Regions from separate parts of the Lysinibacillus sp. RU7 genome, predicted to be linked through region 2. Evidence: riboswitches for the same ligand, from Rfam matches in the RefSeq annotation. Region 2 holds a riboswitch; each other region holds the start of a gene.

Region 1 (10,750 bases), on a different contig from region 2:
CACATATGGATATAAATGTGATACTGCATAATCACGCTTCACGTGACGCACTAAATCTTTCGGTGTAAATACAGGTGCATCCGCGATTGTGCGCACTGGTTTTTCTGCTACTGCCACTGGACGCTCTGCACGCTTGCTATCGGCTTCCGCGCGTTTTTCAATCGACGCTCTTAGCTCCTGTTCTAGCTTTGGACGCTCTTGCGGATTCATTAAACGATTCGCCACATCTAAGCCTTCCATCGCATCTTTCGAATAAATGACAGGACCATCATAATTTGGCGCAATTTTTGTTTCCGTAAAGCGACGTGAAAGCGCAGCACCACCGACCATAATTGGCACATCAATCCCCGCCTCTTTAAAGTCTTGTGCTGTTAATACCATTTGCTGTGCAGATTTTACAAGCAAGCCTGATAATCCGACAAAGTCTGGTTCCTCACGACGAATCGCTTCAATTAGTTCAGCCGGTGTTACTTTAATGCCTAAGTCTACTACTTTAAAGCCATTGTTCGATAAAATGATATCTACTAAGTTTTTGCCGATATCATGTACGTCCCCTTTAACTGTTGCCAGGACCATTTTTCCTTTGCTTGCGGATTCATCGTTTTTCTCCATAAATTGCTCCAGATGTGCAACGGCAGCTTTCATCACCCCTGCTGATTGCAATACTTCGGCAACGATAAGTTGGTTTGTATTAAATAAACGCCCAACTTCCGCCATCCCGTCCATTAAAGGTCCGTTAATAATATCAAGCGGTGAGTCAAATAGCTCAAGTGCTTGATCTAAGTCATCAATTAACCCTTCTTTTGTACCTTCTAAAATATAGTAAGCTAAACGCCCTTCCACTGTTTCAGGTAGGCTCGCTGCTGTTTTTTCCTTCTTTTTGTCCCGATAAAATTCTGTAAAGGCAGCTAATGTTTCATCGTTAGTACGGAAGATTAAATCATTCGCTAGCTTGATTTCCTCTTCTGGAATCGATGCATAACGCTCTAGCTTTTCTGTATTCACGATGGCATAGTCTAAGCCCGCTTGTGTACAGTGGTATAAATACACTGCATTTAATACTTCACGACCAACTGGCGGTAAACCAAATGAAATATTACTTACACCTAGTACCGTTAACACACCCGGTAGTTGCTCCTTAATGAGACGAATGCCTTCAATTGTCTCTTCCGCAGCACCGATATATTGTTCATCCCCTGTACCAACTGGGAACATGAGTGGGTCAAAAATAATATCCTCCGGTGAAATGCCCCATTTTTGTGTCAATAAATCATGTGAACGTTTCGCTACCTCTAATTTTTTCTCACGTGTTACAGCCATACCAATTTCATCAATTGTACCGACAACGACCGAAGCCCCGTACTTTTTCACAAGCGGCATCACGGCATCAAAACGCTCTTCGCCGTCCTCTAAGTTAATGGAGTTAATAATCGCTTTCCCTTGGCAGAATTTTAGCGCCTCTTCCATTACTTTTTCATCCGTTGAGTCAATGACGATTGGTACTTTTACCTTTTTGACGACTTCCGGCATGAAGTGTTTCATATCCTCTACTTCATCACGGTCTGGATTCGCTAAACAAATATCCACTACGTGTGCTCCGTTTTTCACTTGTGCACGGGCAATTTCTGCCGCTTCCTCGAATTTGCCATCAATGATTAATTGCTTAAATTTCCGTGAGCCAATCACGTTTGTACGTTCCCCAATAAATAACGGACGCATCGAATCATCATATTGTAATGGCTCAATCCCTGAAACAGCGTGACCATGCGCCTTTTCAGGCATCTGACGCGGAGCATACCCTTCCACTGCCTCGCGAATCGCGGCAATATGTGCTGGTGTCGTACCACAGCAACCACCTACAATATTGAGCCAGCCTTTTTCAGCAAAGCCGCGTAGCTTTTTCGATAACGAATCTGGCGTTTCATGATAGCAACCTTCCTCGTCTGGAAGCCCTGCATTTGGATAACAACTAACATAACTTGTCGCTAAATCCGATAAGGAACGAATATGATCCGTCATAAATTCTGGACCTGTCGCACAGTTTAAACCAACTGATAACGGCTTAATATGCTCAATCGAAATGTAAAATGCCTCAATCGACTGACCAGCAAGCGTTGTCCCCATCGGCTCAATTGTGCCAGAAATCATCACGGGTAACTCGACACCCAGCTCATCAAACGCGCGCTGCATCGCAATCGTTGCCGCTTTTACGTTCAGCATATCCTGACTCGTCTCCAGTAAAATTAAATCAGATCCTGCTTGGACAAGTGCTCGCGCCTGCTGATAAAAGTTTTCCTCTAGCTCTTCAAATGTAATACCGCCTGTAACCGATAAGGTTTTCGTCGTCGGTCCCATTGCCCCCGCAACAAAACGTGGCCACTCTGGTGTGGAAAACTCCGCTACCGCTTCCTTCGCTAATTCGACCGCACGAATATTAATTTCATCCGCTTTATGGCCTAAATCATATTCATTTAATACAAGTGGTGTCCCACCAAATGTATTCGTACAAATAATATCCGAACCGGCTTCTAAATAAGCACGGTGAATCTTTTTTAACACATCCGGACGTGTAAGGACTAAGTTTTCGTTACAGCCATCTAATTCTTCGCCGCCAAAATCTTCCGGTGTTAAGTTTTCATTTTGTAGCATCGTCCCCATCGCACCATCAATAATGAGGATTCGCTTTTCTAGTTGTTCATAAATCGGGTGGTTACGCATTTACTTGTGCTCCTTCTCTTTTTGCATCTAGCTCTTTGACATAATCCAACAATTGAAGTGTCATATCGTATCGTAAAAATGGCGTAATTAAATAAATACCATTGAAATATTGACATGCTGTATCTAATAGTTCTTTCGCGATGGCTACACCTTCTGCCGTCGCCTTTTCTTTATCTTCCCCGCACGCTTCCATACGCGCTAGCACGTCATCCGACAGCTTAATGCCCGGCACTTCATGATGTAAAAATTCTGCACTTCTAAAGCTTGTCACTGGCATAATGCCAATATAAACGGGTGCCTCTAAATGCTTCGTCGCTTCATAAGTTTCAATTATTTTTTCCTTTGAATACACGGGTTGCGAAATAAAGTAATCACAGCCATGCTCCAGCTTTTTCTCCAAGCGGTCTACAGCACGTGCTACGACACGCACATTCGGATTAAAGGCACCCGCAACCGAGAAGTTAGCTTTTTTACGAAGTGGCTTGCCTGAAAATGAAATCCCTTCATTTAACTGTTTAATGAGTGCCATCAGCTCCATCGATGACACATCATATACACTTGTTGCCCCTGGGAAATCCCCTACCTTTGTCGGATCACCTGTAATGACTAAAAGATCATGTAGCTGCAGTGCATCAAGCCCCATTAAATGTGACTGTAAGCCAATTAAGTTACGGTCACGACACGTTAAATGTGGGAGAACACGTACCCCTTCATTTTGCAAAATAGCGGACATGGCGATGTTACTAATACGCGGTGAAGCGAGTGAGTTATCCGCCATCATAATGACATCTGCTCCGTTTTCGTAAAGTGCTTTTGCCCCTTTCACAAACCCTTCGATTTCAAGGTGACGCGGTGTATCTAGCTCTACAATCACAGAACGTTCACGTTTTGCTTTCATATGAAGCGGTTCATACTGACGTGGCTCTGGTGAACGAACAAATTCCACTGTCCCAGGCTTTTTCGCTTTTTCTGTAATGGGCTGGCTATTGGCTAAACGTTTTTTCGTCGCCTCGATATGCTTTGGCGTTGTGCCACAACAACCACCGATTAAACGTACCCCTTGCTTCACTAGCTCTTCTGCTGCCCGTGCAAAATAATCAGCCTCTGATTCATACACGACACGGCCATCTTCAACATCTAGTAGCGAGGCATTTGGATAAGCAGACAAATAAGCTCTTTCCGGTAAATTCACTTTTTCAAATGCTTGAATCGTATGGAATGGTCCTAAACGACAATTACTACCAACAATATCTGCTCCTAGTGCTTCCAGCTGACTAAGTGCATCCCCCAGTGCAATGCCCCCCTGTAAAATACCTGGCTCATGCATTGATACTTGAGCAATGATCGGCAAGTCTGTTAAGGCACGAACCGTTTGAACAGCTGCTTGGATTTCTTCGTAATCATAAAATGTCTCCAGTAAAATACCATCGACCCCACCAGCGAGTAACACCTTTGCCTGTTCGTCGATAGCCGTCACAATTTCTGCTAATGTCGCATCACTTTTACGAATACCACGAATACCACCAATTGTTCCGAGTACAAAGACGGCTTTACCTTCAGCTGCTTTTTTAGCGATTGCCACTGCTGCTTCATTAAACTCTTGCACACGACCTTCATAGCCGTAACGCGCTAATTTAATCGCATTAGCTCCGTACGTATTCGTTTGAATAATATCTGCTCCCGCTTCAATGTATTGCTCATGAATTTTCTCTACTATTTCGGGTCTTGTAACATTCATTTCCTCATGGCAATAATCTAACCCATATGAATAAAGCAGTGTCCCAATCGCGCCATCTGCCGTTAATACACGCGTCTGTAAAGCTTCAAGTAACCCCATCTATGCCCCTCTTTTCCCTATACTGAATTGCACAATTTTTCAGTTATTTTTTTCTAAAATAAAAAGCCTTCTTTGTATAAGAAGGCTATAAAATCGTCATTCCTTCTCATCTTTACGGCATTTGCCGACTGGATTTAGCACCTGACTATTGTTGGTTGCTGAAGCTTCATTGGGCCAGTCCCTCCGCTTCTCTCGATAAGAAAATATATGAATTTTGTCAATAATTAAAAGAATCATAACGTTATATGAAACGAACGTCAAGACGTTTTGCGATAGTAAACGTTTTCATGCATTATTTCTTATAAAATAGCGACAATCTGCTCGGCTGTGTGCTTCCCGTTTTGAATGCACGCACCGATCCCTACGCCAAAATAAGAGCAACCCGCAAGCAGTACATTGGGATAGCGCTTCGCTAAATCTGCCACGACAACCGATAAGGCGTCATGATGCGCTAAATCATAGCGTGGCATTTGATCGATCCACTTTGTTACCTTAACAACAGTTGGCTCATCCTGAATACCGAGACTGAGTGCAATATCCTTCCGTGCTACCGCTACAAGTTCATCATCGGTCATTGCTGCGAGTTCTGCATAGCGTGGATTCACATTTTTATAAAATAAACGTACGAGCAAATTCCCGTCAGCCGATGTATGCTTCCATTTGCGACTCGTCCAAGTAGAAGCATCACATACTAAATCGCTATTATGTGAGACGATAAAACCTGTTCCATCTGCCGGTAATATGCTATCTGGTACATCAAAACCGACATACAGTGTAATGGCAGAAGCAGTTGTAAATTTATTCAAGCTCACTTGCAACGCTTCATCCTTCAGCACTTCACGTACCGTTTCATTCGGCACAGCTAATACCACAATATCCGCTACAATCGTTTCTTCTCCTACGACCATTTCATATTGGTCGCCCATTTTCGTTACGCTATGCACTTCGGCCTTTTTCATAAATGTTACGTCAGGTAAACTTTCTTCTAACCGATCGATGATGGCCGATAGCCCATTGCGGAATGAAATGAATTTTTTATTGGCCGCCTTTTCAAACTGCTCACGGTTTGCTTCAAAACCTTTCATAATACTGCCGTACTCATTTTTATAGTCGACTAAATACGGTAATGTCGAAGCAAGGGAAAGTTGATATAAGTCCCCTGAATACACACCGGCAAGTACAGGAGCAATTTGCTTCCGTACAATTTCCTCTCCTAAGAAGTGTTCAAGAAACGCCCCAATCGAGCTTTCCTTCGTAAACGTTGTATTCGGCATCGTTGCATCTTGTAATACACGTTGCTTCGCTTCATCTGAAATTAGCGTACTTGCTTGCAAGGATTCGATACTCATCGGAATGCCGAACGTAGAACCTGCTGGAATCGCGTGCAGTTCATTATTTGTATGAATATAGGAAACGCCTGTCTCATTGTAGACAAGCTCTGATTCAAACCCTAACTCACGAACTAACTCCAACACACCTGGATGACGTGCGACCATAGAATCAGCGCCGGTTTCCATAATGAAACCATCCTCGTGCGTGGAATGAATTTTACCACCTAAGTATTCATTGCGCTCAATCAAAACTAACTTCGCTTCTATGTTTTTTTCTTTCATTTGGCGTTTCACATAATGCATCGTGCATAACCCTGTAATGCCGCCCCCAACAACTACTATCGTCTTCATATTGACCTCTCCTATACGGTAGAAATATCCTACATACAGTATAAACCTTTTCGAGAGCAAATAACGGGACTTTGTATTACAAAATAAAGAAAAGTATTCCCCAAATAGCGGAGAATACTTTATTCATTTAGTTCTTGTGAAATATAGACTAGTTTATCGGCGGAGTTCGTGACCGCATCAAAAGCAATCGAAAGTTGACTAATGACACTGCAAAGGTCTTGAATTTTTTGCTCAATTAAACCATTTTGGGTTTTCGTGTCACTCATGGAACATAAAATATGCGCAAATTTTTGCTCTGTTTGTCGCATGTCTTCCTCACCAAATTGAACGTCTTGCTGAATTCGTGCTAGAGAACGCTCCAATTTTTCCGTCCGTTCATTTGTATCGTTCAATAAATTCCCTACTGTATCAATAGAACATTTCGTTTGCTCTGCCAATTTTCGCACTTCATTGGCCACGACGGCAAACCCTTTGCCAGCCTCCCCTGCACGCGCCGCTTCAATCGAGGCATTCAGCGCTAACAGATTCGTCTGATTTGCGATATTTGTGACAATCGCCATGATGTTTTCCATTTGCTTTGTCATATCCGTTAAACGATGCACATCACGTGCTACTTCATCGACAGAGGAAGCAATCGTCATCATATTCGCGGATTGGGCATGCATTTGGTCTTTTCCTTCAATTGCTTGCCGTTCTGTTGCACATGAAATTTCATTTGTACGCTTTGCATAGGCTACGAGTTCTTCTGTTTGCACATTTAACTGTTGATAGGAGGCATTGGTTTGTTGCGCAATGTCCGCTAAACTTTCTGCCGATTCCACAATCGCATGACCTACTGCTGCTTTTTGGTTATTTACCGCATTTTTGGATTCTTCTACGTACGCTTCAAATGCTTCTAATACAAGCTGTTGCTCCAAATTCAAGATTTTCGAAACAGCTAATAACGTTTGAAACTGATCTTCCGTATGCGGGATGTATTGTTTTATATATTCCATAAAAGACAGATTCAACGTTTGAAAGGCTGCAATATAGCTTTGTGTCGGTAAGCCGATATGCACATGTACACGTGCAATACGCTCACGCTTGTGGAAAAACGTTTCATCGATGACACCACAAAACATTTCATATATGTGCTTTTTCAACGTTATTTTTAACCGTTCAACTGTACTATGGTCATCAATAATTTTAATGAGACCAGGATTCATTCCGAGCACATCATAAAAACGATTCACAATTTCATTAATATTTTTTTCAACATACGGTTGAAAGGCACATAAATATTTTAAATCCACGTCCGTTAAATTTAACATAGTCAGTTGTTGTTTTAGTTTCGGATGTTTGTCTATTTGAATTTTCACTTGAAATAAATCGATGTTGATGCGTTCTTGATGTAATGTCTTTTTAAAAAACATTGAATCACGCTTCTTTCACTTTTTTAAATTACCCCTTTAAAGATTACTATGTTTATGCGCTGATACAAGCGGAAATTTTATTTATACTCCAAATTAAGGAATTAGTCTCCCGTCAATTTGTCCTATATAAATCTACAGAAAGAACTATTATTCATTTTTAATTTCCAAAAAGTGCCACATGAATACTTTAGACCTATACCTAACGACATAAACAATACTGTATATGCGACACAAATAGACGAAAGAACAAAAATTGGCACCTTAAAAATTTTTAAGGCGCCAATTTCTCTATCCATTGCTGTATCTCAACTTCTAAAGTAGCTACACGTTTTTCAAAATAAGCGATTCGATCGTCTGCTCGATTCATGACCGTACTATTTTGCACAAGCATATCAATCACATCCTGTGTAAATAATCGCAATGTGCGTAAACCAGCCTCTAACTTCCGTACTTCCTTTCCATAAGTCAACAGCGTACTATACGTCGTTTCTTCGTTCTTTAGTTCTTTTCGATGATGGAAGATGATTTCATCTAACTTACGAAACCGATTATGTTGAGCATCTTGAATTTCTACTACTTTTTCTGTATATTTCTTTGCCCCAATCAAATCCATACCGACATCTTTATACGATTCAAATCGCTTCATCATTGCACTTAACTCTGCTACATCTTGTTGTTGTTCCTGTAAAATCCCACGTAATGCGCTAATATGCTCTATCTGATGGATAGTCGTTTCTGAGGATGCATTTGCCATTACAACATCACCTCTTTGTTATAATTTCCTACTTATCATTCTACCTGAAAAGTTTTTTTATGTGTTATATGAGACGCTTCACTAAAATATATACTTGACCGCACATTTCGCTACGAGCGGACACTTTCCGCGGGCTTGGCTTCAATCTCCTTGTCACTACGTTCCTGCGGGGCTTTCAGCTCAAGCTCATCCCGCAGGAGTCGCCGCTCTTCACTGCATGTGCTTTTAAATCTATCTCTCTTTTTTAATCCAGAACATATTTTGGTATTGAACCTTATAATGAGACGCTTCTTTATCCATTCAACCTGAGTCTTTGTTGTACTGCTTTGTCTATTCTCCTACCATTCCTGGCGTGCTTCTTCTAGTTGTATTTGAGCCGCTTTATGCCACTTTGTCGCCTCTTCGACACTAACTGGTACACACTCGCCTGTTTCATACATATACGCTAAGTTTACCTTTGCTTGGTAATCCCCGAGTAGCGCTGCCTGCTTATAATACGAAATCGCCTTATGGCCATCTTGTGTGACAGCGATTCCCTTTTCATATAAATACCCTAAATTATAAATCGCATCAATATGAAACTGCTCCGCTGCCGCTTCAAACCATGTCAACGCTTGTTGTCCGTCTTGCGCTTTTCCAAGTAAGCCGTCTAAGTAAATACAGCCCATGCGATACTGTGCATCATCATAGCCTGCTAGCGCGGATTGTTCATAATAACGATAGGCACGGGCTTCATCTACTTGTGTACCAAGCCCTTGCTCATGCATGATCCCTAATGTAAACATCGCTTCTACTATGCCTTTTTCTGCTGCATACGTGAACCAGTAAAATGCTTGTTCTTCGTTCACCTCAACGGATTCACCATTGAAATACATATCCGCTAAATTATTTGCCGCATCAGCATGACCTTGCGTTGCGGCACACGTATACAACTCAAACGCCTTCTGCTCATTGACTTGTACCCCATCGCCTGCGTAATAGCAGTTCGCTAATTCATATTGTGCGGGTGCATAGTGCTGATTCGCAGCCTTTGTCAGCCAAGAAACCGCTTCTTTCGCCCATTCTTTCTCTTTCAGCACCATCGCCACAGCATACATTGATGGCACATCTTCTGCTAACGCCTTTAAAAACGTTTCATACGATTCCTTACCCGCTAATTGAAATATTGATTGCTCATCCATCACGATTCTCCTCTAAAGTACTCAATTAAAAACTCTTTAAATTCATTCGCTGCCGGTGACAAATAACGTCCCTTTGCCCAAGCAAGTCCAATTTTCCGCACACAACTCGGATAACTGACCGAAATTTTCTTAATGTTATAATTCTCAAGCCCTTTAATATTCGGAATAATGGATACACCTAACCCCGCTCCTACAAATCCAGCTAATGTGTGCATTTCCTCTCCCGAAAACGTCGTCTTTGCCACAACTCCGGCTTCTTTTAAGCGCTTATCAATAAATTGGCGAAGGGAGTTTCCTCTTTTTATAGAAATGAAAGGCTCATCTTTAATTTCGTGCAATGCAATCCTATCTTTACTCGCTAGTGGATGCCCAGCAGGAACGATGACATACAATTCCTCACTCCATAATTCCACCCACTCAATATCAATCAACTTCGACTCAATTTCTTGCGATAAGCACAAATCAATTGCCCCTTCTTCCAGACGCTTCAATAAATTCAATGACGTTGCTTGTGTTAATGAAAATTCCATATTCGGGTATACGTCCGCTACAACGGCCATTAACTCTGGCACAACTTCCATTCCTAGCGTATGAATAAAACCAAAAGCTACTTCACCATGTCCTGGTTTTGTAATATCGCCAAATTCCTGCATTACTTTTGCATATTCCGCTAAAATAACTTCCACGCTTTCTAAAAACAGTTCTCCGTAACGATTTAAATAAATCGAACGCCCTTGCCGATCAAAAAGCGGCACACCAAGCTCTTGTTCAATATTTGAGATCGATTTACTTAGTGCAGGCTGTGAAATACTTAGCTTCTCGGCAGCACGTGTCATATGCTGCAACTGCGCCACTGTTTTAAAATATTGCAACTGCTGAATCTCCATAACGGGCTCCTTTTATTTATAACTAAATGTTATTGAAATAATAGAAATAATAAATTGTACTTATGTATTTATACTACTATAATAGCAATAAAGAAATGAATTCATATCAAATTTTTTTAAAAATTACAACTGTTTTTTCTGAATTTTCGATTGATTGTCACATTTCCTTACATCAAACAAACACATTTTATCACGTATTTAAAAGGAGTCTGTATTAAAATGAAAATCATTCCACCGAAACCATTTACATTTGAGGCTGGTAAACGCGCTGTACTACTA
Region 2 (10,750 bases):
CATTTGAAAAAGATTTTGCGGCACTAGTACAATTATTTTCGCACTATAAGAAACTAATAGGATAGAAGGTGACTTTTGTGTCTCAAGTACAAGATGCAAGCCTTATTTTAGAGGGCGGGACATTTCGAACATTGTTTACAGCAGGCGTACTCGATGCGTTTATCGATGAAAAAATGAAATTACCATACATTGTTGCTATTTCAGCTGGTGCGATTAACGCCTGTTCCTACGTAGCAGAGCAAAAGGAGCGTACATTGCGTGTTCTTTCTACGTATAGACATGATAAGCGCTATATGGGCATTGGTAATTTCCTGAAAGAGCGTAGTTATTTTGGGCTCGATTTTGCGTATAATGTGTTACCGAATCAGCTTGATCTATTTGATTGGGAGACGTATCGCACTTTTGACGGTCAGCTTGAGTTCGGGGTAACAAATGCTTACACAGGAGAAGTCGAGTACATGGACGCACTTACAATGGATACACAGTGTACGATGCTACGGGCTACATGTGCGCTTCCGATTTTATTTCCAGAGATTAAATTGAATGATGTCCCTTATTATGATGGTGGTTTAGCTGACCCGATTCCTGTGAAGCGAGCAGAGGCGCATGGTTTCGACAAGCATATTTTTGTGCTTACCCGTCCTAAAGGCTACCGAAAAGAAATGGATCGTAAAAGTAAATGGGTGATGAAATTATTTGCTAGGAAGTATCCAGCGCTAGCTCAAGCAATGGCAAGTCGCGCAGAACGGTATAATGCAACTTTAGAATATGTGGAGTCACTCGAAGCAACAGGACAAGCATTTATATTTCGACCTGATTATGCACTAAATAGCTTTGAAAAAGATATTTCGGTGATGAATAAAACGTATCAAATGGGTTACGAGCAAACAATGAAGCGTTATGAAGAGTTAACCAAATTTATGCAAAAATAACCTAACATTTTGATGTCCGTTTCGTTACAAACGGGCATTTTTGTTTGTTTTCAGTAATATTTCTGTAACGGAAACGGCTTTGATTTGTAACAAGCATGAAATCTAAAATGGTTAAGATTATATTGTAGGGAAAAACTTTAATCATAGTGGAGGTAATTTATGCGCAAACAAAGTATCTTGTCTTTACTAGGGGTCTTACTTTTAAGTATGACAATGTTTGTTACATCGGCAGATGCGGCAACACACACAGTACAAAAGGGCGATACGTTATACGGTTTAGCGAAAAAATACGACACAACAGTAAACAAACTAAAATCCTTAAATAATTTATCGAGCGATATAATCAGAGTAGATGAAGTACTAACGGTTTCTGAAGAATCGAAATCAGATACAACAGCAAAAACAGATGTACAGGATGAAAAAGAAGTGAAAACATTGGAGGTAACAGCAACAGCATTTACAGCAAGTTGTCGTGGCTGTTCAGGTATTACTAGTACAGGTATTAATTTGAAGAAAAACCCGGATGCAAAAGTCATTGCAGTTGATCCAAAGGTCATTCCACTCGGGACAAAAGTGTGGGTGGAAGGCTACGGTGAAGCCGTTGCAGGGGATACAGGTGGCGCGATTAAAGGCAATAAAATCGATGTCTTTATGCCAACAAATGATAAAGCGTATAGTTGGGGACGGCGCACCGTCACCGTGAAAATTTTAGAATGATGAAATAGGCCATTCTCTTAAAGAGAGGGGATTAGAGTATAAATAAATTCGAAGTTTGATTTTGTCTATCTATATTTATAGGTAAAACTTAAAAACAACAAAATCTACAGGTGGCGCCGTTCTCTTAAAGAGAGCGGTTTTTTCATTTGCTATCGTATTTGAAATCCGTAACAATAGAAATATTAGAAAGGAGCTGAGTAGAACTGAAAGCGGGTTCTTTAATACATAATGTAGTAGGTATTGGCTTAATGATTGTGAGCCTTTTACAAGCGGTGAATTATTGGAATGAAAGTTTACCGAAATCTATTTTTTATCTTATTTTTGCGGGTGTCATCGGCTGGCTCATGTTATTTGTAACGAAAAAACGAAAAGAAATGGAACAAGAAAAAGGGTGAGGACATGAAAAAACTAAAGCTGCCTATTTCGGTATTAGATTTAGTACCCGTACTAGAAGGACAAACCGCACATGAAGCCTTCGTGCGGGCGCGAGATTTGGCACAGCATGTAGATGCGTTAGGCTATACCCGTTATTGGCTAGCGGAGCATCATAATAGCCGCGCTATCGCAAGCTCCGCTACAGCGGTAGGTATTGGCTATATTGCAGAAGCAACAAAGCATATTCGTGTCGGCTCAGGTGGTGTAATGCTACCAAACCATGTACCCCTTATCGTAGCAGAACAGTTTGGTACATTGAATGCAATGTATCCAGGACGCATCGACTTAGGTCTTGGTCGCGCACCTGGAACAGATCCATTTACCGCTCGAGCACTTCGTCGGAATATAGCTGGGGAGGATTTTGAAGAAAATTTATTAGAACTACAGCATTATTTAAGTGACGCTAAAGAGACAGATCCAATTCGCGCTTACCCAGGATTTGGTGACAATATTCCGATGTGGATTTTAGGATCTAGTCTGTTCAGTGCGGAGCTCGCTGCTCGACGCGGATTGCCCTATGCATTTGCTTCTCATTTTGCACCAGATTTCTTGACACGTGCCATCAAGCTTTACCGGGAGCAATTTACACCGAGTGAATACTGTGAAAAACCATATGTATTAGCATGTGTGAATGCGATTGTAGCGGATACCGATGAAGAAGCACACTACTTAGCGACAACTTTCTATCAATTCTTTTTATCCATTATTCGACGCGATCATCAGCTATTAAAGCCACCAGTCGAAAATATGGACGCGAATTGGTCACCTTTTGAACGTGACGCAGTGATGCAACAACGACAATACACATATATTGGTAGTCAAGAAACGGTAGCGGAGCAGTTAAAGGTGTTTATTGAAGAAACAGGCGTAGATGAAATCATGTTTAGCACCTCTATTTTTGATAACGAAGCGCGGAAACACTCGTTTACATGCTTACGAGAAATTTTTGATTGAATTGTTGAAATATTCTAATTCGCGTGATACAATTTATCTAATTTAATAATCTTATCAAGAGAAGCAGAGGGACATGGCCCGATGAAGCTTCAGCAACCTCTAGTCATACTAGAAAGGTGCTACTTCCAGCAAGGACTTTCCTTGAAAGATAAGAGCGAGCGTCTAATACCCTCTCATTCTTATTTGCTGGAATGAGAGGTTTTTTGCGTAGATAGGAAAGTTTTAAGAAAGGACATCATCTATATCTATTGTAGTATAGATATGTTTTTTCTAATTTCATAGAAATGGGGGATACGAGTATGCCGATTAACATACCGAAAAAATTACCAGCTGGAGATTTACTACGAGAAGAGAAAATCTTCATCATGGAGGAAGATCGCGCCCGCACGCAACAAATTCGACCACTAAACATTTTAGTTTGCAATTTAATGCCAGAAAAAGAGAAAACAGAATTGCAATTACTACGTTTACTAGGTAATACACCACTTCAAGTGAATGTGACATTTTTAAATACAGCGACATATGAATCTAAAAATGTATCGAAATCGCATTTACAGCTTTTTTATAAAACATTTGATGAAGTGAAACACCGTCGATTTGATGGCATGATTATTACAGGTGCACCTGTAGAGCGGATGGAATTTGAAGAAGTCATTTATTGGCGGGAAATTGCAACAATTATGAACTGGGCAAAAGTCAATGTGACATCGATTATGTACATTTGTTGGGGAGCACAAGCAGCGTTGTATCATCACTTTGGAATTGGGAAGTTTGAGCTGCCGAAAAAATGCTCAGGTGTTTATTCGCACGTTATTACAGATTTAACGGTCGACTTAGTGCGTGGGTTTAGCGACGAATACGTAGCACCACATTCCCGCCATACATCTGTTTCGATTGATGAAGTGCGCAATCATAGTGATTTAAAACTGTTAAGTTATTCTGATGATGCGGGTGTATTTATTGTCCAATCAAAAGATAATAAACACATTATGATTACGGGACACTTAGAGTACGATGCGACGACATTACGCGATGAATATGTACGTGACATCGCCAAGGACGATAATGTTGAGATGCCGGTGAATTATTTCCCAGAGAACGATCCGCTAAAAGAGCCTAAAAACACATGGCGTGCACACTCACACTTATTGTTCTACAACTGGCTTAACTACTACGTATACCAAGAAACACCATACAAATGGGATTTCGTTGAAGAAAATATTGAGTTTCATATTTAACACAAGCCGCATGATCGGGAATTACTCGACATGCGGTTTTTTACGTTTAGTAGAAAGAATCTGCACTTTAATCGAAATACCATTTAACCGCATTCGAGTATAAAATTTTATTGGCAGCTTGTTCATCAAATAGCTGTTGAATCAGTTCAATATCTGCGTATTCAAAAGGTCTTTTTGCTCGTGTAGATGGTAAATCTGTTCCGAACATCAGCGCTTCTGGATTGATTTCATAAATTGATTTTAAGGCATTCTTAACATTCAAATCTACGCGACCAAAACCAGTAGCTTTGACGTACACCCCTTTATCCACTAGCTTTAATAAATGTGGTAGTCCTTCCTCAGATAATCCTAAATGGTCGATGGATATTGCTGGTAATTTTTCAATCTTTGCTGCAATTTCAGGTAACTCTTTTGCATCCATATAAAGTTCACTATGCCATCCCACTAAATCATAAACCCTTCTAGCGAAGTAATCTAACTTCGATAAGTCTTCTGAACCACCTCTTTTAATGTTAAAGCGTAATGCTTTTACCCCGTTTGCATGTAAATGGAGTATTTCTTGATCCGTCACTGAAAACGGTAATTGTGTGACGCCGCAAAATGTTGGTCCCATTTTTTTGAGCGCTGCTAATAAATACTTTTGGTCAAATCCTTGGAATGAACCCGACACAATAGCGCCACCTAATACATTGAAATGAGCTGTTTCACCCTGATAATCTTCGACAACATAACTAGGGGGCAAATAGCCTTGGTTTTCGGTAATCGGAAAGTCAAAATCAATAATATGAAAATGTGCATCAAAAATTCGCATAACAATACCCCTTTCTTTTCCTTAACATATCAAAAAAGGTGTATAAAGAAAATTACGGGTTATTAATGCAAGTGCATTAATATATCTTATCGAATGAACTGAAACATATTCATTTCATAATATAGAGATAAGCATGAAAAATTTTAAAAAAGGATGATGAATATTTCGGTAGTGAGCACAGTTTTGTCTCTTCATCAAGGAAGAATGCATGACAGCTTGGATGATTACTTAGACATTGATCGCTGGGAGAATGATGGCGGTAGCTGTTCGAGGACAAGGTATAGCCGCGGTCGTGACTGAAAAATATAGGAGAGCTTGAGCTAAAGAGGGAGGCGAGCAGTCTCTCTCTTTCAAAGAGGTTGGGGCTATTTCAAAAAAACGATACAATCTATGCTATACTCAAGTAGTACAGAAGGGGGATACATATGACGACTTCATTTTTAATTATTTTCCCAATTGCATTTGCAATTTTTGTTATTGCGTCCGCATTTGCATTTTATAAATTCCGCCACTTTTTCTCCCGTGAACAATAAAAGAAGGTAGCACTCACTTTTGAGGCTACCTTCTTTTTATATTAGTTTTGTGAGCAAAGCTTGGGCGGGTGCAGCGTCTGCTTCGCCATTGTTTGCTGCTTTCATTAGCAATTTACGGAACTGATTTTTCATCTCTGCTGTTAGTGCGTCCTTATCAAACACATCAAACTTGCATTTATGAAGAGGGATTGTATCGGATTCACTAAATCCATCCTCGTAAAATAAATTCCACGTGATGTACTCGCCGTCATCATCAATACCTACAGAGCAAGTCAGTAAAAAGCTTTCAGCGGTTCCTTCCGCTACCACTTCCTCATAAAAATCTTCATCGTCCAGTAATTGTTCTTCTAAGTGCTCATAAGCCGATGTTGTTGTAATCGTAATCATTTCTTCAACTCCTCTGTTTGCATTATAACAGGGGATGTAGATTTTAACCTAGTTTAACTAATTAGTTATAAACAGAGCTTTCCGTACCTGTTGCGGCGTAGAATAACTTTTCGTTTACTTTCAGTGCCCATTGCACAATCGGACCGAGTCCAAAAGACATAATGATCGTGCCGATTCCGATAGGGCCACCAAGTAAGAAGCCTGTAATCGCCACTATGATTTCCATCGTCGTACGAGCTCGACCGACACTCCAGCCAAGCTTATGTGAGAGGAGTAGCATTAATGCATCACGTGGTCCGATTCCTAAGTTTGCTACAATATACATGCCACAACCGAAGCCAAGCAGTAATAGGCCTATACAAAAAGCAATTAATTGCGGGAAGAACCCGTTTAGCGTCGGTAACATAGCATTGAAAATATCAATGAAAATCCCAGCTAAAAACATATCTAAAAATGTCCCGATTTTCGGTAATCGTTTCATAAACACCGAGTCAATCGTTAAAATGATTAAACCAATGATAATCGACCATGTCCCAATCGTTAAACCGAAAGTATCTGCCAGCCCGATGTGGAGTACATCCCAAGAACCAACCCCTAGCGATTTCGCTTTAATCGTTAATGTTATACCAAATGATAATATGAGTATTCCTAGTAAAAAGAATGTACTTCGCCAATAAATATGTCTTTCCATCGTATCCCTCTATCTCTCTGTTGTACAAATGCTTCTAAGATGCCACACATTATTATAACGAAAGAAGGGTGAAAACTGCTTTTTTCTGCTAATTCCCAAAATAAAGACTTTATTCTTCAACACGCCATGTTGGGGGACCCGTCAGATTTATGCGAATTTACAATGGTAAGGAAAGAAATATCCCCGAACGACGCTTTGGGCGCTTTACTTCAATATGGTTCACTATTTTCACCAATCCCTAAATCTATTATAGAAACAAAGCAAGTTATAAAATAAAAAACTACATCCAATTTGGATGCAGTTTTATTTTTTTCTAAGCAGTGTATCCCCAAGAGGGATTCCAAACACAACAGCCACAACCGTTAGAACTAATAGGGCTTGAAAAATAAAATACGCAACTTGATCGAACATCGTATCTCTCCTTCCTTTCTTAATAATTCTTACCTTATATTCAGTAATTATCCAACTCCTATTGAAGAGTCAAACTAATAAAGCACAAAGTCATTTGTTCTTTATTAGTTTATTTTATTTCATTACAACGTATGTATGCAGTCGTTACTTTTTATATTTTGTTATCTTCAACAATAGGGTGCGATTGTTAAGCAACACCATTACGAAATGATCGATCTTTTTTCAAACTGGATTCTTTATATTTATTGTAAATTTCCGGTTTTTTGTGTGATTTTTTGATCAAATTTTATTTCAAAGCAACAAAAAGAGGATATATGCTCATATATTGAACATATTATCCTCTTATTAGTTTATAGTCTATTTAAAAATTTTTACCCGATTATATTTTTTTACATCTCATTTTGGTGAAGACCCATTCCTTCTGAATATATTTTCTATACGGGATTACGTGAGATTTATGCGGATTTACAACGCTAAATAAAAAATTATTCCCAAATGAAAGCGATTTGGGGGCGTTTTTAAAGGGGATAACTAGAGTTTTGTAGAATATTAAGGGAATCAAAGGGGTGAATATATGAACAAACGTGGAACAGGAGTTGCTTTTATAGCCATAGCTGCATTTTTATTTTCAGCAAAATATATAAGTGCCGCCATCTTCGGTTCAGGTGTAGCAAGTTGGGACGAGGATTTATTTAACGCAATGTTAAGCTATATTGGCAACCCTTTGAGCATATGTAGCATTATTGCTTTATTATTAGGTCTAGCGTACATAGCTTGGGGTGAATATGAAGAATTCACAATGAAAAAGCGATAGATAAGTATTCATGTCCATACAAAAAAAGTTCCCAAATCAAAGTTTGGGCGTACACCAAAAAGCCACAAAACGATCAACGTTTTCGTGGCTTTTCCTATGAACATTATTTATACAGCTTTTTATGTAAGAAGCGCAAACACTGGATATATCAATATATACACGATTATGACTTCCCTTTTGGTATGCATAAAATCATGTATATTTCTTAGCGTTGTCAATCCGCATTTCCCCCTATTGGAAATACATTTCAATCAAAGAGCAAGCCCCTTTTATCAATTATTCCATTAAAAAAATCACACTGATAAGAAAGATGTTATCTCATTAAAAATCTATATTCCTAAATGAAATCCTCATACATTGATTCTTTATCCTCTTTATTTTTTATAAAAATAAGAATAAATGTTGATTTTTAGTTATATATAATTATAATAGAGTAAAATAGTTGAAGTAATGAACACCATTTATGTAGGTGGTTGAATGGATGTAAGCTAGTAGTGAAATACCTTCGTATCACTACTATAGGGGATTTTATTGGTTTTTTTGCCCGCCTTATTATTATACGAAAAGACCCTCGAAACTTCTAACTATGTATAGTTAAAAACACCTAATTTCAGAATAGCTTCAAGTCTACTAACCGAATAGAAATACGAAATGGAATGTATGTATTCAAATGAAAAATAATACTATGTAAAGTTGAGGGGAAAAGATGGTCTTTTTCATAAATAAATCTAACAAATGGGATCAATATATAAATGCTTCAGAAACAGACTTACCTAAAGTGGGGGAGCGAGCGAAGGAGCGCTTATCGTTCTTAGGTGTCGACCAAGAAACGCTTAACAGGGTCAAACAATCAGCGGATATATTAGCTCCTTTTAAGAAGGAAATAATCAATAAATTTTACGGAAGAATACAATCTGAACATATATTTAATCAACTTATTGCGCAACACTCCACAGTCGATCGTTTAAGAGAGAAGATCGAACAATATATCGATCAATTTTTAGAAGCGGAAGTAGATCAGCATTATATCGTGACGCGAATAAAAATAGGGGAGTACAATAGTCAAATTAATTTGACAGCAGAAAATTTTGTTGCGGCACATGATTTGTTGATTCAGATAATGACTACAATTTTAATGGAAAAACTACATCGTCATCCTCAACGTATGATAGAATGCGTGGTTGCTGTACAAAAGCTAGCAGCCTATGACAAACAATTGATCGTTGAAGTATATATGGAAAATACGTTTAAATACTTTTTAAACGAAGTATCTGATATGTTAAATGAGATGATGAGTTTAGATACAATCAAACAACTGCTTTCGAACATGCAGAAAAAGATAGACGAGACCCATAGTGTAACTGCCGCAACTGAAGAAATGAGTGCTTCTATACAGGGGGTAGCAAATTATGCAGTTGAAGTAGCAAAAGGAACAGATGAGGCGGTTCATTCAGCGGAAGAAAGCGGAAAAGTCGTAGATGAAACGATGGAAGATATAAGGCGAGTCGGTCATGTATATGGAAAAATTGTAAAGAATGTGGAACAACTGAATCAAGAAATTGACTATACACAGGATATTGTGAGAATCATTAAAGAAATCGCTGATCAAACCAATTTATTAGCGCTAAACGCATCGATTGAAGCGGCTCGCGCAGGAGAGCATGGGCGTGGTTTTTCAGTAGTTGCTTCAGAGGTGAGAAAATTATCGGAGCATACAAAGGAACAAATTGTGAAGATTATTGCTAATATGGAGTCATTGCAAAATGTATCTTTGGAAGTCATTGAAGGGATTGGCCAAACGGAAAAATTAGTTGAAAAGAGTGTTGTAGGGGCGGAAAGTGCAAGTGAAGCATTAATCAGTATCGTTGAAATGATGAAAGGAATTAATGAATCAACTACTCAAATAGCAGCGATGAGTGAAGAACAAACCTCTACGATTGTGGACATCGCTTCGAGAAATGCGAGTATTTACGATAATAGTGTAGAGTCGCAAGAAATATCAAAGCAAACGGCAAAAACATTTTTTGAAATTAGCAATAAAATGGATACGTATCGAAAGAAATTCTTAAATATTAATGTGAAACTAACGTCAAAAGATATTTTAAAAGTGGCGAAAACGGACCATTTACTGTGGAAATGGCGAGTATATAACTTAATTTTAGGCATAGGGACAATCGACGCAAAAGAAACGATTTCTCATAAAGAATGTAGACTAGGGAAATGGTATTACGGAGATTTACCTAATCATGTGAAAAGCAAAAAAGCATTTAAAGACTTGGAACAACCGCATATGCAAGTACATCAAAGTGCTCAACTGGCAGTGAAATGTTTTGAAATGAATGACCCTATAGGAATAGAGAAAGCTTTTGAGGAACTAGAGAAATATTCCGAAATTGTTTTGAATTTATTAACGGATTTAGAGAAGGAACTTTAGTAACAAATAGAAGCGCAATAATCCTTGTAAGGTTAGGATTATTGCGCTTTCATAATGCTATCGTATTTGTATGTTCAAGGATAGTTGCTATAGTTTATATTGTTTGACTAATGCATCTAGTTCTGTAGCGAGAGTAGCTAGTTGCTCTGTTCCTCTTGATACTTCTTTAATTAATGCGCTTGATTGGACTGCAGTTGCCGCTGTTTCTTGAACACCAGCTGAAGCCTCTTGTGTAATAGCATTGATTTCTTCGATAGATGCATTGATTTCTTGTCCTTCTTCTGCCATCCCCTGAACATTTTGCATCATACGCACTACATGATTCGCTACTTGTTGCATCGCTTCGTTAATAGATATAAATGTTTCTGTCGTTTGTTGTAATTGAGCGGAGCC
Region 3 (10,750 bases), on a different contig from region 2:
TTAATACTTCTGTTGGAACGCCTTCAACAGCTACAGGGATGTTTAATCCGAATACGCCATCTTGAATTGTTTCCGCATCGTTTAATTTTCCTTCGATAGCCGCGCGAACCATTGCACGTGTGTAAGAAAGTTTCATACGAGAACCTACGCCGTACTCGCCACCAGTCCAGCCAGTGTTTACTAAGAATACTTGTGAACCGTGCTCGTCAATTTTCTTCCCTAGTTGATCAGCATACACTGTTGCTGGAAGTGGTAAGAATGGAGAACCGAAGCACGTAGAGAATACTGGTTCTGGCTCTGTTACGCCACGCTCTGTACCAGCTAATTTTGAAGTGAAACCACTTAAGAAGTGATACATTGCTTGCTCTTTTGTTAATTTAGAGATTGGAGGTAACACACCGAAAGCATCCGCAGTTAAGAATACGATTGTTTTTGGGTGACCTGCAACAGATGGTGTTACGATATTTTCAATGTAGTCGATTGGATACGCTACACGAGTGTTTTCAGTTAATGAGCCATCATCGTAGTCACATACACGTGTTTCTGCATCAACTACTACGTTTTCTAAAACAGCACCAAATTTAATAGCATTGTAAATTTCTGGCTCTTTTTCAGCAGAAAGGTTAATTGTTTTTGCGTAACATCCGCCTTCGATGTTGAATACACCATTGTCAGACCAACCGTGCTCATCGTCACCGATTAATTTGCGGTCAGCGTCAGCTGATAAAGTTGTTTTACCAGTACCAGATAAGCCGAAGAATAATGCTACGTCACCAGCTTCACCAACGTTTGCAGAACAGTGCATTGGGAAGATACCTTGCTCTGGTAATAAGTAGTTCATAATACCGAAGATGGATTTTTTCATTTCACCAGCATATTCAGTACCACCGATTAAAATGATTTTCTTTTCCATTGACGTAATGATGAAAGTCTCAGATTGTGTACCATCAACAGCAGGATCAGCTTTGAAAGATGGAGCTGAAACGATTGTGAAATCAGCTACATGAGCAGCTAATTCTTCAGCTGTTGGACGGATGAATAATTGATGACAGAAAAGATTATGCCAAGCATACTCGTTTACAACTTGAATTGATAGCTGAGAGTCTTTGTCAGCTCCTGCAAATCCTTTGAATACGAATAACTCGTCTTTCTCTTTTAAGTAGTTAACCACTTTTACGTATAGGTTATCGAAAATTTCAGCTGAAATCGGTTGGTTTACTTTGCCCCAATCAATTTTGTCCTTTGAACCTTCTTCTTCGACCATATACTTATCTTTAGGTGAACGACCTGTATATTTACCAGTTTCAGCACGTAATGCGCCGTCAACTGTTAATGTAGCTTCACCGCGTGAAGTTGCTTTTTCAACTAATTGTGGTACAGAAAGTTGTACTTGTACATTTGTCCCGCTTAATAAATCCTTCAGTTCGTTGTTGATTTCTACTGAATTCATCGATTAAATACCATCCTTTTTTATATAGTTCCCTTAGATAAGGGCAGTTTATTCTTAATTCAAAAATAGTATAACACATTGCTTTTAATAATCTATACTAATTCTTAATTTATTTTGTGAATTTTTTATAATTCTTAAAACGATTATAAAACGTTTGACATAATAAAACAAATTTCGTAATATGGGAAATTGAACGGATACTCTTATCCCGAGTTGGTGGAGGGTCAAGGCCCGATGAAGCCCGGCAACCTGCAATACGTATAAACGTAACGTGTTGGTGCCAACCTGATGCAAGGACATATTCCTTGAACGATAAGAGTGAAAGGTAACGAAAAGTTAATTCCTTTCGCTCGATGAATGAGTGAAAGGGTTTTTTGTTTTTATAAGAAAAAATTCAGCATTTGGAATTTTTTCATTATTATAATGCTTTTCTAAATCCTCGTGTAAAAGTTAGCAACGGGCTTGAGTTTCAATCCGTACGGATAGACTTACATGGGTAATGAGTACCGTATCAATATTGCGTCTTTGCGCAGGGCAATTTTAGGAGGAAAACAAATGACAAACCGTCGACTGTTTACATCAGAAAGTGTAACAGAAGGGCATCCAGATAAAATCTGTGACCAAATCTCAGATGCTATCTTAGATGCGATTTTAGCCGCAGATCCTAATGCACGTGTAGCGTGTGAAACGACTGTCACAACAGGACTTGTATTAGTATCTGGTGAGATTACAACTTCAACGTATGTTGATATTAAAGGTATTGTGCGCGATACAGTAGCAGAAATTGGTTACACACGCGGTAAGTACGGTTTCGATGCTGAAAATTTAGCTGTATTAGTTGCAATTGGCGAACAATCACCTGACATTGCACAAGGTGTGGACCAAGCGCTTGAAGCACGTGAAGGTTCAATGTCTGACGAAGAACTTGAAGCAATTGGTGCTGGTGACCAAGGTTTAATGTTTGGTTATGCATGCAATGAAACACCAGAGCTTATGCCGCTGCCGATTAGCTTAGCACATAAATTAGCACGTCGCTTAACAGAAGTACGTAAATGTGGCGAGCTATCATACCTTCGTCCAGATGGTAAAACACAAGTAACTATAGAATATGATGAAAACAATACGCCTGTACGTGTTGATACAATTGTATTATCTACACAACATGATGAAGATATAACATTAGAGCAAATCCAAAAAGATGTAAAAGAACTTGTGATTCATGCTGTTGTACCGGCGGAGTTAATTGATGATAATACAAAATACTTCATCAACCCAACTGGTCGTTTCGTAATTGGCGGACCAAAAGGGGATGCTGGTTTAACAGGCCGTAAAATTATCGTGGATACATACGGTGGTTATGCTCGTCATGGTGGCGGTGCATTCTCTGGTAAGGATGCAACAAAAGTTGACCGTTCCGCAGCATATGCAGCACGTTATGTAGCAAAAAATATTGTAGCAGCTGGTTTAGCAGATCGTGCAGAAGTGCAGCTGGCATACGCAATTGGAGTAGCGCGTCCAGTATCAATCGCAGTTGACACATTTGGCACAGGGAAAGTAGAAGAAAGTAAAATGGTAGAATGGGTACGCGAATTATTTGATTTACGTCCAGCAGGCATTATTCAAATGCTTGATTTACGTCGTCCAATCTATAAACAAACAGCGGCATATGGTCATTTCGGTCGTACAGATTTAGATGTACCATGGGAAAAAACAGACAAAGCAGAGCTGTTACGCGAAAAAGCAGGATTATAATTACCATACCATTTCTTTGCAGGGAATAAGGTAAAAGCCGTCACAAATGTGGCGGCTTATTTTTAATTTAAGTGAAAAATTCAGAGGGGGCGATTATACAAATACTAGAAGGTACTAAGCGTGCTATTTTAGTGGAAGCCGTGCCTGCGGAAAGCGGGTCAGCCTTAGCGGAAATCAACACGCTTGATATTATAACTTACGCTATAAAGGCTCTTTCTAAGGAGTAGATGCTAACTTGAAAAGAGTGCTATTCATATAAAAAGATGCAATAATTTGTAAGTGTTATTCCGAAATAGCTAATCATGTAAAAAATAAACAGGGGAAGGTTGGTAATGAACCAAGCTCTCCTTTATAATAGAGAGCATAGAAGGAGAGGGAATTATGAATATAAAAAAAATTGGCTTAATACTAGCGACAGCAATTGTTTTAGTAGCTGCAATCATTTATGGTGGTACATATGGAACGGTTCAGCAAATCGAAATCGATAATACAGCCATTCAATTAGAAATTGACGGTTTTAAATTAAAAGAAGTGACAGTTTCTCAGGAAGAAAAAATTCATTCATCTGATCACACTTCTATCTATAAAGTAAGACAAGGTGTTTTTCTAGCGGGGACGTTGAAAATTGTCGAGAAAGTCATAGATAATGGCGATAAGGTTTTGTTTTTTGAGTTTATCAATGGGCGTGGCAACCAAATGGATTTACCAGTTACTTTAACGGTTAAAGGAACAGACCGCTATGAGAAGTTCGATATGATGGCAGAGGCGTATACATCTACAGATGAAGCTTATGGGGTAGATGAGACAACCAATGTCAAAGGAATCTATAATTTATATAAAGCAAATGATTTAACGAAATCAATGCTGCTTTCTCATAATTATGTATCTAAAAAAATTACTGAAGAAAATGATACTGGAAATGTTTCGAAAGTACGACAGTTAATAGAAGAAAATCAGTTTGGAGAAGTCGAGCAATTAGACGGAGGGTTAGTCATTCCTTTCTCAATGAAGACAACAGCTAAAAACGACATTTCAGAAAGTTGGATGATGATTTCAGCAGAGCCGCTTTTTGAAAATGAAAGTAATGCGACAGCATATAAAGAGCTATCAAATGCAGAGCAGCACAGCTCCATAAAATGGTTAACAATAAATGGTATGATGTCAAAATTACATACGGATACTGAGCCAGCTTTAGAAAATGTATACGGTAGAAACTTATTCAATATGGCGAATGATGCGATTTTAGAGAACTATCAAGAAACAGAAGAACGCTTCTACTATAATATGCTAGTTGTTTTAGTAAATAAGCTAGTAGAGTATAAAGAATCGGGTAAGCAAGATGCATTTGTCACGGAGTACACAAGCGGTCTTTTAAAGGAACAGTATAATATACAAGCCCCTTATATAAATGCACAAGAAAATGAAGTGATACATCAATTTTTATACGATACACAAGATGTACTACATGATGAGGCATTAAGTAGTGCCATGCTTGATTATGCTGATTTTTTAGCTGCGCAGAGAGCTAGAGGAAATGTGATTCATACACGAAATGGTTACTATATTACAGATTATATGGCCCTTCGGAAAAATAAAGAAGTGAAAAAATCACATGCTTCATTAAAACAGATTATTTCCAAAATGAATGTGTTATTTGAGGCTTATAAAATAACGAATGATGAAAAATATTTAAAAGCCGCTGTTTCGATGTTAAATGGACTTGAAGATTTAGGGGAACGATGGGTTAACCCGACAACTGGTGAACTATGGGGACAAACTACGTCAACATATGAATTCAGCGACAGCGCAGACAAAATTACTCCATCAGAAGCAATGAAGACCGTGGAATATTTAGAGGAACTAAATATCACATATAAAGGTGTTTTCAATGAATTAGTCAAAACACTTCAATAAAGAAATGGGCGTCCGTAAAACGCCCATTTTTTATTTGGATATGTTACTATCTAATCATTTGACCACTATTTAATGAATATTTAATATTTTTTTGATAAAATGAAATATATTAGTCTTTTATTATATGTTCAATGCATTATTTTTGAAGTGATTTATAGAACTGTCCTTTTTCAACGTATTCGCGAATAATGCGGTCCATATCTTCGCGATCTTCAGGCGTAATGTCACGCACGACTTTCGCAGGACGTCCCATCGCTAATGTATTTGGTGGGATTTTTTTGCCTGGAGGGACTAAGCTACCGGCACCAATAAAAGCGCCTTCGCCAATTTCAGCGCCATCTAAAATAATTGAACCCATACCAATTAATGCGCGCTTACGTACAACACAGCCATGTAATGTTACTTGATGGCCAATCGTTGCTTCATCTTCAATAATTAAAGGATTGTTTGGGCTCTGGTGCAAGCAACTTAAGTCTTGGACGCTTACACGATTGCCAATAATAGTTGGGGCCACATCGCCGCGAATCGATGTATTAAACCAAATTGATGTTTCTGCTCCGATAGTAACGTCACCAGTAATCGTCACATAATCAGCAATAAATGCGGATGGGTCTATGTTCGGATTTTTATCTTTATAAGGGTAAATCATATTCAATCTCCTCATTTCAAGCTAATATATATAATTATCGTATCAAATATATGAAACGAAATAAACAAACTTTTTGATAAGGCAAAAAAGTATGACTATTTTCTAGTTAAAGTGTGAGATAAGCATTCGTGCCGAATTAGGTTAGACAATGGAGGTAGCGAAAATGATGGAGAAGCAGTTACTTTCACACTTTTTAAACATAATGAACGAGAGTTTTAGGAGGAAGTCCAATGTGGAAATGGGAAGCTGAGGGGCAGCCGAAAGCGGTTGTTGCTATTTTTCATGGCGCTTATGAGCATTATGCATGGTATGCGTGGCTGATTGAAAAATTGCGCAGCACAGGATTTCACGTTGTCATGGGAGATTTACCGGGGCATGGTGTACAAACAAAAAATCATCGCTATCATGATGAAGATTTTAGTGAGTACTACACATATGCAAAACAATTAGTAGAAGTCGCTCAGACCGATAATTTGCCGGTATTTATTATTGGAAATGGGCTGGGTGCTACAATTGCAGCACGTGCTGTATACCGAAATAAAGTGGAATGTGCAGGTCTCATTATGGTGTCACCTTGGTTGCAACTAAAATTAGAACCAGGAAAACTATCCAAAGCGTTATCAAGTTTAAGTGCTATTACATCAAGTGTAAAGTTAACGCATGAGATTACCCATAATCGATTAACACGTAATTTTGAAGTATATGGTGAAATGAAAGATGAAATACCGTTTAACACCGTTGTGACAGTGAAATGGTATCGTGAGCTTCAACAGTTATTAAAAATGTTAAAAGACCCCGAAGTAAAGATTTCTTCGATCCCATTACTTGTCATGACAGGTGGGCGAGATAAAATTACAGATACAACTGCCTCTAAACAATGGCTTGTGCAACAAAACTCGAAAAGTTTTCAATTCAAAGAGTGGCCAGAATGCTTAAGTAGTTTATTTTTTGAGTTTGAACGGGAAGAAGTATTTTTATTAACAAAAGACTTTATGCATAATAGTCTGCGATCACTAGGCTATATTATTGATTAACTATAAAAACGCAGTAGGGTGAGCCTATTGTGTTTTTTTGTATTTAATTTCGGGATTAACTATTTTAAATTTTAAAAAAATTGGTTGAATGACGGTTCTTTTTGTAATATAGTGTATTTCAAACTAATAAACTATTTCAAAACAAAGGGGGTATTATATGGAAAGTATTGTTACCTTTTTGAACAATATTTTTTGGGGACCTTGGTTTATTTATGGGATCATGTTAATCGGTCTTTTCTTCTCCATCATTACTCGATTCCTTCAAGTCCGCCATATTAAAGAGATGTTCACTCTCATGTTTAAAGGGGAAAAATCGGAAAAAGGAATTTCCTCCTTCCAAGCGATGTCTATTGCGCTATCAGGTCGCGTAGGTACCGGTAATATTGCAGGTACTGCCACAGCCATTGGGATGGGTGGCCCAGGTGCAGTGTTCTGGATGTGGGCAATTGCTTTTATCGGAGCAGCGACTGCGTACGTAGAGTCGACATTGGCACAAATCTACAAAGAAGAGAGAGAAACAGAATATCGTGGTGGTCCAGCGTTCTATATTGAAAAAGGCATGGGGCAAAAGTGGTTTGCTGTTATTTTTGCAGTAGCAGCATTACTAGCAATGCTTGTTTTAATGCCTGGTGTTCAATCAAATGCGATTGCTGGGGCAATGAATAATGCATTCGGAATTGATAATTGGATTATCGGTCTAATTATTGCTATTTTACTTGGGGTTATTATTATTGGTGGGGTTAAATCGATTGCGAATGCAGCACAAGTCATTGTACCGTTTATGGCTTTAGCGTATATTTTAATGGCGATTGTCATTATTGCCATGAATATTGGCGAGGTACCACGTGTCATTGCACTTATTTTCTCAAGTGCATTTGGCGCTCAGGAAATATTTGGTGGTATTATAGGTTCTGCCATTGCTTGGGGCGTAAAGCGTGGTATTTATTCCAATGAAGCGGGTCAAGGGACAGGAGCGCACCCTGCGGCAGCTGCAGAAGTATCTCACCCAGCAAAGCAAGGGTTAGTACAGGCGGCATCAGTTTATATTGATACATTACTAATCTGTTCGGCTACGGCATTTATGATTTTATTTACAGGTATGTACAATGTACACGATGAAAGTGCAGAAAAAATACCGGTAATGGTGGATGGTGAAGTGCATATGGTCAACGATGAGCCATATGAAATTTACCCAACACTTTTCACAGGTGAATTTGGTAATGAAGATTATACAGGTGATGCACAAATTTCTTATGCGCAAACAATTAAAGAGGGTGCAGCGTATACACAATATGCAGTAGATGAAGCGTTACCAGGCTTTGGTGCACCATTCGTAGCGATTGCATTATTCTTCTTTGCTTTCACAACCATCATGGCGTACTACTATATCGCAGAAACAAACGTTGCCTATCTACTCTCTGGTACGGCAGAAAAAATTGGGATTTGGATTGCGAAAATCGTCATTATCGCAACAGCGTTCTACGGTACCGTACGTACATCGGACTTAGCGTGGGCGATGGGCGATGTCGGGCTTGGTTTAATGGTATGGATTAACGTCATTGCTATCTTAATCATTATGAAACCAGCGATCGTTGCATTAAAAGATTACGAGAAACAAAAGAAAGAAGGCAAAGACCCAGTATTTGATCCGATTAAATTAGGCATTAAAAATGCAACATTCTGGGAAAATCGAAATAAAAAATAATAAAGTAAGAGCTGCTTCGAACCTTTTGAAGCAGCTCTTTATTTTGTGGGAATTAATAGACAAAATGTGTATGTTAATAGACAAAGTGAACACGTTAATAGACAACATTCACCTATTAATAGACAAACTGAATAGATTAATAGACAAACATAAAATTTTTCATAAAGAGATTGAACGATTTATAAAATAGCCCTGTCTAATACATAAAGAAAGTAAAGAAGGTGGGATTATGGAGGAAATAGCGAAGCGTGCCATCAAGGGAGACCAACAAGCCATTCTTGCTCTGCTAGAAGTATACGAGGAAACATTGTATCGAACAGCCTATGCGTATTTACGCAATGAACATGATGCACTTGACGCCATGCAAGAGTTAGCGTACCGGGCACTAAAGAAAATGCATCAAGTAAAAGAACCTGCATACGTAGGTACATGGCTCGTACGTGTGTTAATTAATATTTGCCTCGATATGAAAAAGAAACAAGTCCATTATGTATCTCACGATGTCGAATCAAGCTACATACACGAAACCAATTTTGAAGTACTCGATTTAATTAGACAGTTGCCAGCGCAAGAGCAGCAGGCCATTTATTTAAAGTATGTGGAGCAGCGGACAAATAAAGATATTGCACACGTACAAAATATCCCTGAAGGTACGGTAAAATCACGTGTACATCATGCACTACGAAAGCTACGACTACTATTTGGCCAAGGAGGGAGAGGATGATGACCCCATTTGATGCTGAAAAGCTAAATAAAGAATTAGATCAAATTAAAGTACCAAAAGGTCAGTTGGCGAAAACTAGAAAAATAGCCTTCAAAGAAGTACAACAGGAAAAGCATCGAGCAAACAATTGGCGTTATTATACAGTGCTCACAGCTACTGTTGCGCTGGCACTTATCCTTTCTATACGTTATATTCCGCTCGTTGCAGATACCGCAAAGCGTGTTCCAGGTTTCGCGGACGTTGTGTCATTTATAACAGACAATCAACAACACGATTACGAGGAGCTTCATATTACAGAAACTAAAAATCATTTAACCCTCACAGTAAAAGGGGTAATAGCTGACGAAACAGGAATGAAAATTCATTACGCACTGGAAGCACCGTATGATATTTCAGAACTTCCTATAAAACAGGTAACAATTTTACAGGATGGTAAGAGAATAGATGGGACAGTTACTTACGGTTGGTCGGTCGATGGGGAGACGCAAAAATCTGTAGAGGATGTCATTTATAAATTTGTTGAAGGTGAGGATTTACCTAATCAGAAGAACTTTGAGCTTCAAATGACATTTGGAGATAAGGAGAACACAACTTTTAAAATCCCATTTACCATAAAAAATGATGTTGTGAAAAAGCGTATATACAACATTAAGCGAAACCTTTCATATGAGGGACAAAAGCTGATTGTAGAAGATGTAACGGTCACACCAACAGCAACGCGTCTTCGTATAACAGCGGCTAATAGCAACTCAATGCAAATTTTATCCCTTGGTAATGTACGTGTTTTAAATGAGCAAGGTAAGCCGTTCAATACATTAGAAGGTGGGTTAATAGCTTTAGGCGATATTTCTTACGGTGAAGTGACTTATTTATTTGACAGCAAAGCACTTGAAGCCAGTGGTCCACTTACAATTGAAATTGAAAATATGAATGTGTTACCAAAGGACGATAATTATATTGAAGTAGATTTCATCAAGCAAGAAGTTTTAAAGCAGCCAGCAATAGGAAACGTAACATTTGAAGTAAAGCAAGATAGCCTCATCAAGATTGGCACAGAAGAGGGAAAAGAGGTGCGTCTTAGTCATGCCATAGATGCAAATGGCAAACGCTTTGAAATGGAATCATTTTCTAGTTCATGGAACGAAGTGGAATATACGTATCCACCACAAATGAAAAACCCAGTAAAAATATATTTTTACGATTATCCAAATACATTGCAGTTTAAGGAAGAGATTGTAATCTACGAATGAAGAAAACAAGGATGAGCGCAGATGCTCATCCTTGTTTTTTATAATTCTTGACGTAATGCATGGATTACTTCGATCTTCGTTGCTTTATGTGCTGGTCGCCAGCCAGATAAAATCGCTACAAGTAGGCTAATGCTACCGGCAATCACCACTAGGCTCAATGGAATGGTAGAGAACGTAATATCATAACTTGTTAAATCGGCATCTGATAAAGCAAAGGCTAGTACATGTGGTAAAATAGCATTAGCACTAAAACTAATCGCGTACGATACAAT

The links. A riboswitch is a leader RNA that binds a small molecule or an ion and turns the genes downstream of it on or off. The one in region 2 is predicted to bind S-adenosylmethionine.
Region 1: another riboswitch for S-adenosylmethionine. It lies ahead of AC3II9_RS16020 (bifunctional homocysteine S-methyltransferase/methylenetetrahydrofolate reductase); the one in region 2 lies ahead of metA (homoserine O-acetyltransferase MetA).
Region 3: another riboswitch for S-adenosylmethionine. It lies ahead of metK (methionine adenosyltransferase); the one in region 2 lies ahead of metA (homoserine O-acetyltransferase MetA).

The regions. Positions count from the first base shown of each region.
Region 1 is NZ_JBYQFK010000023.1:56,228-66,977, forward strand. It holds gene metH (methionine synthase) at 1-2,718, opposite strand, end outside; gene AC3II9_RS16020 (bifunctional homocysteine S-methyltransferase/methylenetetrahydrofolate reductase) at 2,711-4,555, opposite strand; SAM riboswitch class I at 4,659-4,757, opposite strand; gene hemG (protoporphyrinogen oxidase) at 4,855-6,237, opposite strand; gene AC3II9_RS16030 (methyl-accepting chemotaxis protein) at 6,357-7,058, opposite strand; partial or broken gene AC3II9_RS16035 (protoglobin domain-containing protein) at 7,131-7,649, opposite strand; gene AC3II9_RS16040 (hypothetical protein) at 7,921-8,403, opposite strand; gene AC3II9_RS16045 (tetratricopeptide repeat protein) at 8,742-9,584, opposite strand; gene AC3II9_RS16050 (LysR family transcriptional regulator) at 9,584-10,471, opposite strand; gene AC3II9_RS16055 (alpha/beta hydrolase) at 10,691-10,750, shown strand, end outside.
Region 2 is NZ_JBYQFK010000014.1:101,915-112,664, reverse strand. It holds gene AC3II9_RS12025 (aminotransferase class V-fold PLP-dependent enzyme) at 1-65, shown strand, start outside; gene AC3II9_RS12020 (patatin-like phospholipase family protein) at 78-932, shown strand; gene AC3II9_RS12015 (3D domain-containing protein) at 1,092-1,649, shown strand; gene AC3II9_RS12010 (hypothetical protein) at 1,898-2,044, shown strand; gene AC3II9_RS12005 (LLM class flavin-dependent oxidoreductase) at 2,049-3,038, shown strand; SAM riboswitch class I at 3,087-3,193, shown strand; gene metA (homoserine O-acetyltransferase MetA) at 3,338-4,276, shown strand; gene AC3II9_RS11995 (amidohydrolase family protein) at 4,344-5,087, opposite strand; gene AC3II9_RS11990 (hypothetical protein) at 5,657-6,007, opposite strand; gene AC3II9_RS11985 (YczE/YyaS/YitT family protein) at 6,069-6,698, opposite strand; gene AC3II9_RS11980 (hypothetical protein) at 7,684-7,923, shown strand; gene AC3II9_RS11975 (methyl-accepting chemotaxis protein) at 8,630-10,357, shown strand; gene AC3II9_RS11970 (methyl-accepting chemotaxis protein) at 10,445-10,750, opposite strand, start outside.
Region 3 is NZ_JBYQFK010000015.1:98,877-109,626, reverse strand. It holds gene pckA (phosphoenolpyruvate carboxykinase (ATP)) at 1-1,450, opposite strand, end outside; SAM riboswitch class I at 1,651-1,769, shown strand; gene metK (methionine adenosyltransferase) at 2,006-3,202, shown strand; gene AC3II9_RS12520 (hypothetical protein) at 3,584-5,116, shown strand; gene AC3II9_RS12515 (gamma carbonic anhydrase) at 5,253-5,765, opposite strand; gene AC3II9_RS12510 (alpha/beta fold hydrolase) at 5,996-6,799, shown strand; gene AC3II9_RS12505 (alanine/glycine:cation symporter family protein) at 6,957-8,504, shown strand; gene AC3II9_RS12500 (sigma-70 family RNA polymerase sigma factor) at 8,734-9,228, shown strand; gene AC3II9_RS12495 (DUF4179 domain-containing protein) at 9,225-10,478, shown strand; gene AC3II9_RS12490 (ABC transporter permease) at 10,517-10,750, opposite strand, start outside.